DNA from 2 places in the Micromonospora sp. RL09-050-HVF-A genome. Region 2 is predicted to be linked to the other one. Evidence: riboswitches for the same ligand, from Rfam matches in the RefSeq annotation. Region 2 holds a riboswitch; the other holds the start of a gene.

Region 1 (4,407 bases), 3.3 Mb from region 2:
TCGCGGCCAGGCTGAGCACGGTCCACGCGACCAGCCGGCCGGACGCCTCGTGCACGGCGGCGACGCTGTAGCGGCGGACGCCCCGCGCGTCCAGCGCCCGCTCCATGCCCTGGATGCGCTCGGCGTCCATCCGCTCGGGTTCCCACTCCAGGTCACCCAGGGGTGCGTCGGTCATCATCCGGCCCTCCAGGTAGGCGAGGTCGGCGAGGTGCTCCGACGGCGGGTGCCCGTGCCAGCGGACCGTGCGGTAGCCGGCGACGGCCGAGCGCGCCCCGGCCCGCAGCGCCGCCAGCCGGTCCCGGTCGAGCGCGGTGACGTCGAGTCGACGGCGGACGTCGACCAGCGCCGCCTTCGCGCCGAGCGCCGCCGCGAAGGCCGCCCCGGGCAGTTGTCCACCCGGCTCGCCGGGCAGCGCGGCCACGGCGGAGCCGACCATCCGCTTGCCGCCGGCCGCCCGCAGCTGCTCGCGGGCGTGCGTGAACAACGCCCGCCCCACTCCCGCCCGCCGGTGCGCCGGGTCCACCACCAGCTCGACGCTGGCGTTGTCGGTGTTGTCCAGGAGGTGGAGGTTGAGCCGGACCCAGCCGGCGACCACGCCGTCCAGTCGCGCCACCGACCAGCGGGTGTCGATGCCGGGCATCGGGTGCCGCAGCGGCGCCTCGAACCGGCGACGGCACAGCGGCGGCAGGTCGGGTGACTCCGTCGCTTCGACCGTGGCCGCGATCCGGTAGGCCGCATCGAGGGCCGGCTGGTCGGTCGGATCGATTGCTGCGATGTCCACGGTCACGCCGGGAGTCTTCCTGTCGACGACGAAGGGGGCCAGCGGATTTCCGCTGGCCCCCTTGCACGTTGGTCGGGAGGGACGTTCGCACAACGCCTCCGGCGTTGGGTCGCAAGAACTTGAAAAGTCTCCGGCGAAAGCCCTCCCGCACGGAGCATCTTGCGCCGCCCGGTTCCTGCCGTCAAGTCCTTCCCGGCGGGTTTTCGCCACTCACCGCGAAATTCCGGTCACTCGGAGATCCACTCCCCGGGGGATCAGGAGAGGAGGCCGGCGTCGCGGGCGGCCCGCAGGGACGGCTTGATCCGGTGGGTGGGGCCGACCTGGCCGGCGACGGCGTCGATGGTCTTCAGGCCCTCGCCGGTGTTGAAAACGACCGTCTCGGCGGTCGGGTCGAGCCGGCCGGACTCGACGAGCTTGCGCAGCACCGCAACGGTCACCCCGCCGGCCGTCTCGGCGAAGACCCCGGTGGTGCGGGCCAGCAACCGGATGCCGGCGCGGATCTCCTCGTCGTCGACGTACTCCATCCAGCCGCCGGTCCGCCGCACCGCCTCCAGGGCGTACAGGCCGGCGGCCGGGTCGCCGATGTTGAGCGACTTGGCGATGCCGGTCGGCCGGACCGGGGTGATGGTGTCGGTGTCCGCGTGCAGGGCGGCGGCGATCGGGTTGCAGCCGGCCGACTGGGCGCCGAACACCTTCCAACCCCCGGCGGGCGCCTCGACCAGCCCGATCTCGACCAGCTCGGAGAACGCCTTGTCGATCTTGGTGAGCAGCTCGCCCGAGGCCATCGGGACGACCACCTGGGCCGGGATACGCCAGCCGAGCTGCTCGGCCACCTCGTACCCGAGGGTCTTGGAGCCCTCGGCGTAGTAGGGCCGGACGTTGACGTTGACGAACGCGGTGTCCTCGAACTCGTCGGTCTCCACCAGCTCCCCGCAGAGCCGGTTCACGTCGTCGTACGAGCCGTCGATGGCGACCAGGTCGCCGCCGTAGACGGCGGTGGTGATCACCTTGCCCTGCTCCAGGTCACCCGGGATGAAGACCACCGAGGGCGCTCCGGCGCGGGCCGCGTGGGCGGCCACCGAGTTGGCCAGGTTGCCGGTCGAGGCGCAGGCGAACCGGGTGAAGCCGAGCGCCTTCGCGGCGGTCAGCGCCACCGAGACGACCCGGTCCTTGAACGAGTGGGTCGGGTTGGCGCTGTCGTCCTTGACCCACAGCGGCGCGCTGATGCCCAGTTCGGCGGCGAGGTTCGGGGCCGCCACCAGCGGGGTGAGCCCCGGGTCGAGGGTGACCCGGGTGGCCGGGTCCTGGCCGGCGGGCAGGAGGGCGGCGTACCGCCAGATGTTCTGCGGGCCGGCCTCGATCTGCTCCCGGGTGACGGCGGCCAGTGCGGCGGCGTCGTAGTCGACCTCCAGCGGGCCGAAACACTCGTAACAGGCGTGCTGCGCGGCGAGCGGGTAGCGGGCGGAGCAGGCGCGGCAGACCAGGGCGCGGGCCGGGCTGGCGGTGGTGTCGATACCGGGGGCGGCGAGCGTCGACGTCATGGCGGATTCCTCTCATCTTTCCCCGCATCGCACCCTGCGGCGGGGACGGAATTGGCACCTGCCCCGCGGGACGCTCAGCGATGAGCGCGCGGGGTGGTTGCCGGGGCGTCGTCGGGCCGTATCCCTCAGCCCCTCTGGATGAGGTATGCAGTTGTGCCGTCGAGTCTAGGCAGCTTCGCCGCCATCGCCCAGTCTGCTTCCCACGGTGTGAACCACCTGCCGGCGGGGCGTGCGCCGGCCGCACCGGAAGCCATTGATGTTTCGGGCAAGTTTCCAGCTCAGTACGCCCTTGTGCGGATCCGCGCACCGGCCCTCCGGTCGGCCCCTGACCGCGCTCCGACAGGCCGGTGGGGGGCCGGCCGACGAGCCGATGACCGACATTGCCATCGATCAGTACGGTGCGGGAGACCTGACGTCGAGAGAGGACCCCCCGCCCATGCGACGGATTCCGTCGAGCCTTGCGACCCTCACCATGGTCTGCCTACTGACCGCCGCCTGCGGGGGTGAGCAGGGCGGGACGGACGAGGCAGCGTCCACCGTCGGCCCGTCCACCGGGCCCTCCACCGCCTCGGTGCTGAGTCAGGTCTCCCCCGAGGCGACTCCCACCAGCGAGGCTCCGTCGCCGGAGGTGAAGAAGGCCGCCCCCACCACCCCGCCGGCCGCCGCCCCGACCACCACCGCCGCCGCGCCGGTCAAGGCACCGTTGACCTGTGCCCATCTGGCGGAGGCCCGGCTCGGCAGCAGCAAGACGCCCTACAACGGCTACCCGGACTACCTGCCGCTGGCCGGGGGGCAGTGGTCGGGCGAGGACGGGGCCACCGTGACGCTCCAGAAGCCCTGCGGCATCGGTGACCTCGACGGCGACGGCGCGGAGGACGCGGTGGGCGCGGTGGCGATCAAGACCGGAGGCAGCGGCACCTTCTACACGCTCGCGGCGTGGCGCAACAGCGGTGGCCTGCCGGTGTTCCGCGCGCTGACCGACCTCGGCGACCGGACCCCGGTCGTCTCGATCAGCGTGGCCGGGCGCAAGGCCACCGTGGTCTGGCTGACCCGCAGCCCCAGCCGGGGCATGGCCGAGCTGGACATCAAGCGGACGTCGGTCTACAAGCTCTCCGGCAGCACCCTCGCCGAGGTGAGTCACACCGACGCGCCGTACAACCCCTGACCGCACGCGTCGCCGGAGCCGCCTCGTTGCGGCTCCGGCGACGCCGGTCAGTGCGTCAGGCAGGCACCGAGCTTCGCTCCGCCACCGGTGCCGACGGGGCGTCGGCGCTGCGGCGGGCGAGCAGCGTGTCCAGCGCCCAGGAGCCCGGGCCGAGCACCGCGATCAGCAGGAACGACCAGCAGAAGAGCGCCGACAGCTCGCCTCCGTTGCGCAGCGGCAGCAGCCCTTCCGGCTGGTGCACCACGAAATAGGCGTATGCCATCGAGCCGGACGCGAGGAGCGCGGCGGGCCGGGTGAAGAGCCCGGCCAGCACCAGCGCACCGCAGACGAGCTGGATCAGTGCGGCCCACCAGCCGGGCCAGGCACCGACCGGGACAGCCTTGCCGGTCACGGGGTTGCCGCCGAACAACCCGAAGACCGAGGACAGGCCGTGCAGCATGAACAGCAGGCCGATGACGATGCGGTACAGCGAGAGGGTCGGCCCGCCGAGCCGAGACACGTTCATGGGAACCTCCATGGAAGGGATTACGTCCCCTCATGATGAGGCATCGAAGCAGTTAAATCGATAAATTCTTTGTTACTGGGAAGGTCTCGGTGCGAGACATTACCCCACCCCGACGTCCCGGTGTCACCCCTACGTCGCGTCGGGAGCGATCCCGGGCCCACGCACCCGCGACCACCACCACCGGCCGACCCCGACCACCTCCCCGCCGCGAGCCGGAGCGGCTCGGAACGTAATGATTGTTAACTATGAATTAACTGTCACGAAGTTCATACGCCGCGTTTATGGAAAATGAATATGCACGCAATTCGCGCGGGAAGCCACCGGGAGGTCACCGGGAAACCCCGACCGGGCCCGGCCCACCCGACCAGCGGCGAGGGGCCTGGCCCCGACACCGCCGCCAGCGCTAGGTGTCCGC
Region 2 (4,407 bases):
GCGGCCGAGCAGCTTCTCCAGGTCGTCCACGGGCACGTACAGCGCACCCTGGGCGATGCCCCGGTCGGCGTCGGCCAGGGTGGCGGCGTACGGCTCGGGCAGCCCGGCGGAGACGAGCAGGTCGGTGTACGCCGGCACCGGCAGGTCGTTGTAGCGGACGTCGTGTCCACTCTGCCGGGACACCTCGGCGGCCAGTTCGGTCATGGTGAACGCCTCACCGCCCAGCTCGTAGACCTGACCTGCGTGTCCCTCGGTGGTGAGCACCTCGGCGGCGGCCTCGGCGTAGTCGGCGCGGGTGGCGGCGCTGACCCGGCCGTCACCTGCGGAACCGGCGACCCCGTGGGCCAGGTAGCCGTCGAGTTGGCCGGTGTAGTTCTCCAGGTACCAGCTGTTGCGCAGCAGCACGTACGGCAGGCCGGAGGCGCGCAGTTCCTCCTCGGTGGCCCGGTGCTCGGCGGCCAGCAGCAGGTCGGAGGTGTCGGCGTGGGCGATGCTGGTGTAGACGACCAGGCCGACACCGGCCTCGCGGGCGGCGTCGATGACGTTGTGGTGCTGCGGCACCCGCTGGCCGACCTCGCTGCCGGAGACGAACATCAGCTTCTCGGCGTCGGCGAAGGCGGCGCGGAGCGAGTCGGGGTCGGTGTAGTCGGCCGACCGGACCTCGACCCCCCGGTCGGCGAGGCCGGTGAGCCGGCCGGTGTCCCGCCCCAGCGCCACGATCTTCCCGGCGGGTACGCCCCGGCGCAGCAGGGATTCGACGATCAGGCGACCCAGGTGGCCGGTGGCTCCGGTGACGACGACGGACATGGCGTTCTCCTTCGGGTGGCTACTTCAGTCGTACTGGCAAACACCCAGCTGCTTGGCGATACTTCCCATCGGAGAGTAGGCACCTTGAAGTTTGTGACGCACTGATGGAGAGTAAAGGGATGCGACCCGACCCGTTCCAGCGCGACTGCGGCAGCCGTCAGGTCATCGACCGGATCGGCGACCGGTGGAGCGTGCTGGTCGTGCTGACCCTCGCCGACGGCGACCGGCGCTACGGCGAGCTGGCCGAGCACATCGACGGGATCAGCCAGAAGATGCTCACCCAGACCCTGCGCGGGCTGGAGCGCGACGGCCTGGCCACCCGGACGGTGCACGCCAGCGTCCCGCCCCGGGTCGACTACGCCCTCACCGACCTGGGCCGCAGCCTGCTCGACCTGGTCTCCGGACTGGAGACCTGGGCCACCACCCACCTCGCCGAGGTGCAGGCGGCCCGGGTCCGCTACGACGCCGACCTGCCCCACCGCGCGCCCACCGGCACCGCGCGACCCACCCGTCTCACCCGTCCCGCCCGGCGGTAAGGAGCGGACGTGAGGGCCGTCATAACGGGTGGACGATCGCCCGGTCCCGGCTGCTAGCCTTCGGGCAGGTCATGAGCGCCAGCGTCAAGCCCCGGCTCGCTGGCCGGCAACCCTCCGCCACGGTGGGGTGCTCCGGGTGAGGACCAGGCACCGGTAGACCGCCGGTGCAAGCGTGGCCTGGTTTCCCCAGGTCAACTCCGACCCCGGGAGAACCCGTGTCCGCCCCCGCACCCGCCCCGCCCACCGACGGCGTCGCCCCCGTGTCCCGGGCCGGCGTCCGGACCAGCGGCGTCCGGCTGGTCAGACGGCGACACGTCGACCTGATGCGGGTCCACAGCGACTCCTGTCGCCCCCGGTAGTCGACCCCCTCTTCCCGTACCACCTCAGCGGCGTGCCCGGCGGGCACCCCGTCGGCGACGCGCGCCCGCCGTCGCCCGATCAACTCTGGAGACACCCGTGCGATTCCTTCCTGCCCTGCCCACGACCCGGCGGCCCCGGCCCGCCCTCACCAGGGCCGCCGCGCTCGGCGTCGCCGCCCTGCTCGCCGCCACCGCGCTGACCGCCTGCGGCGGCGAGTCCGCCGACCCCGCCGACAACCCGTACGGCCTGCTCCAGCCGGGGGTGCTGCGCGCCGGCACGCTCACCGACGCCCCACCGAACGTCTACCTCAAGGACGGCACCTTCACCGGCTTCGACAACGACCTGCTCGTCGCGGCCGCCGGCAAGGTGGGGCTGAAGGTCGAGTTCGTCGGCACCGACTTCTCGGCACTGCTCTCCCAGGTCAACAACCGCAAGTTCGACATCGGCAGCTCCTCGATCACCATCACCGAGGCCCGGAAGAAGACCGTCGACTTCGGCAACGGCTACGACTTCGGCTACTTCGGCCTCGACGTGCCCGCCGGCTCCCCGCTGACCGGCTTCGACCAGCTCGCCGGCAAGCGGGTGGTGGTCGTGCAGGGCACCGTGCAGGACGACTACGCCACCTCGCGCAAGCTCGACCCGGTGCGGGTGCCCGACTACAACGGGGCGATCAACCAGCTCAAGGCCGGCACCGCCGACGCCTGGATCGCCCCCGCCGAGATCGGCGAGAAGTCGGCCGCCGACAGCAACGGCAAGATCACGGTGGCGGCCACGGAGTTGAGCCCGACCCCCACCGCGTACGCCTTCGCCAAGGGCAACGACGCGCTGCGCAAGGCGCTGGACAGGGGCCTCGACGAGGTCATCGCCGACGGCACCTGGACCCGGCTCCAGCAGCAGTACTACCCGGGCCGGCCGATCCCCGCCGGCTTCACCCCCGGCAGCGGCGGCGTCGCCGCCCCCGGCGCGGCGACGCCGTCGGCGTCGGCGTCGGCGTCGGCCAACTCCTGACGGTACGACCAGACCAGCGAGCGGGGCGGTAGGAGAAACACGATGGATCCGTTGAGCACCCTGTGGGAGACCTTCTTCGACTGGGACTCCATGCGCGAGGCGCTGCCCGAGATGTTGACCGTCGGGCTGCCCAACACGCTGATCCTGGCGGTCTCCGCCGCCCTGCTCGGCTCGGTGCTGGGCATGGCGCTGGCCGTGGCGGGCATCTCCCGGACCCGATGGTTGCGCTGGCCGGCCCGGGTCTACACCGACGTGTTCCGGGGGCTGCCGGCCGCCGCCACCATCCTGCTGATCGGTGTCGGCCTGGCCCCGCTCGGCATGCAGGTGTGGGGTCCCAACCCCTACCCGCTGGGCATCCTGGCGCTGTCGCTGATCGCCGCCGCGTACATCGGGGAGATCTTCCGCTCCGGCATCCAGAGCGTGGAGGCGGCGCAGCTGGAGGGGGCCCGCGCGCTGGGCTTCTCCTGGGGTGAGGCGATGCGCCTGGTCATCGTCCCGCAGGGGGTACGCCGGGTGCTGCCGGCCTGGGTCAACCAGCTGATCGCGCTGATCAAGGACTCCAGCCTGGTCTACTTCCTCGGCCTGCTGGCCAGCCAGCGGGAGTTGTTCCGGATCGGGCAGGACTATGCCGCCAACACCGGCAACCAGTCGGCGCTGCTGCTGGCCGGCCTGTGCTACCTGCTGCTGACCGTGCCGCTGACGCACGCCGTCAACGCCATCGACCGCCGGTTGCGCCGGGGCCGAACGGTCACCGTCGACCCCGACGACGACGGCGGGCTGGCCCTGGCCGGCGAGACCGCCCTACCGCAACCGCGTACCCCCCGGGAGGACCCCCGATGACCGCCGGCACCGCGACCACCACCTCGGTCAGCCTCGCCGTCCGCGACGTACACCTGGCCTTCGGGGCCAACCGGGTGCTGCGCGGCGTCGACCTGGACGTCGCCCGGGGCGCGACGGCCTGCGTCATCGGGCCGTCCGGTTCCGGCAAGTCCACCCTGCTGCGCACCGTCAACCGGCTGATCGAGCCGGACGCCGGTGACGTCCTGCTCGACGGGTGCAGCGTGCTGCGCGACGACCCGGACGCCCTGCGGCAGCGGATCGGCATGGTCTTCCAGCAGTTCAACCTGTTTCCGCACATGACCGTGCTGCGCAACATCACCCTGGCGTTGCGCCGGCTCAAGAAGCTGCCCGAGGACGAGGCGGTCGCGCTGGCCCGGACCCAGTTGGCGCTGGTCGGCCTCGCCGGCAAGGCCGACTCCCGGCCCGCCCACCTCTCCGGCGGTCAGCAGCAGCGGGTCGCCATCGCCCGGGCGCTGGCCCTGCAACCTGAGGTGATGCTCTTCGACGAGGCCACCTCGGCGCTCGACCCGGAGCTGGTCAAGGGGGTGCTCGGGGTGATGGCCGAGCTGTCCGCCGGGGGCATGACGATGGTGGTGGTCACCCACGAGATGGGCTTCGCCCGCTCGGTCGCCGACACCGTCGCGTTCATGGACCACGGGGTGGTGCTGGAGGCCGGCGCACCGGAGGCGGTCTTCGAGACACCGCAGCACCCCCGGCTGCGCCGCTTCCTGTCCCAGGTGCTCTGAGCCCGCCGGGGCCGGACGAGCGACGCCGCTCCCGGCAGGGCGGGAGCGGCGTCGGGTGGTGCGGATGACCTGACGGTCAGGTCATGTCGTCGTAGCGGCGGTCGATCGGT

The links. A riboswitch is a leader RNA that binds a small molecule or an ion and turns the genes downstream of it on or off. The one in region 2 is predicted to bind S-adenosylmethionine.
Region 1: another riboswitch for S-adenosylmethionine. It lies ahead of thrC (threonine synthase); the one in region 2 lies ahead of J7462_RS03250 (ABC transporter substrate-binding protein).

What each region holds. Positions count from the first base shown of each region.
Region 1 covers NZ_JAGKQP010000002.1:3,936,961-3,941,367, forward strand. The annotation lists gene J7462_RS17170 (GNAT family N-acetyltransferase) at 1-787, opposite strand, end outside; gene thrC (threonine synthase) at 1,036-2,322, opposite strand; SAM riboswitch class I at 2,332-2,467, opposite strand; gene J7462_RS17180 (hypothetical protein) at 2,759-3,487, shown strand; gene J7462_RS17185 (DoxX family protein) at 3,543-3,992, opposite strand.
Region 2 covers NZ_JAGKQP010000002.1:662,779-667,185, reverse strand. The annotation lists gene J7462_RS03260 (SDR family oxidoreductase) at 1-807, opposite strand, end outside; gene J7462_RS03255 (helix-turn-helix domain-containing protein) at 927-1,343, shown strand; SAM riboswitch class IV at 1,411-1,522, shown strand; gene J7462_RS03250 (ABC transporter substrate-binding protein) at 1,800-2,711, shown strand; gene J7462_RS03245 (amino acid ABC transporter permease) at 2,754-3,551, shown strand; gene J7462_RS03240 (amino acid ABC transporter ATP-binding protein) at 3,548-4,297, shown strand; gene tatC (twin-arginine translocase subunit TatC) at 4,374-4,407, opposite strand, start outside.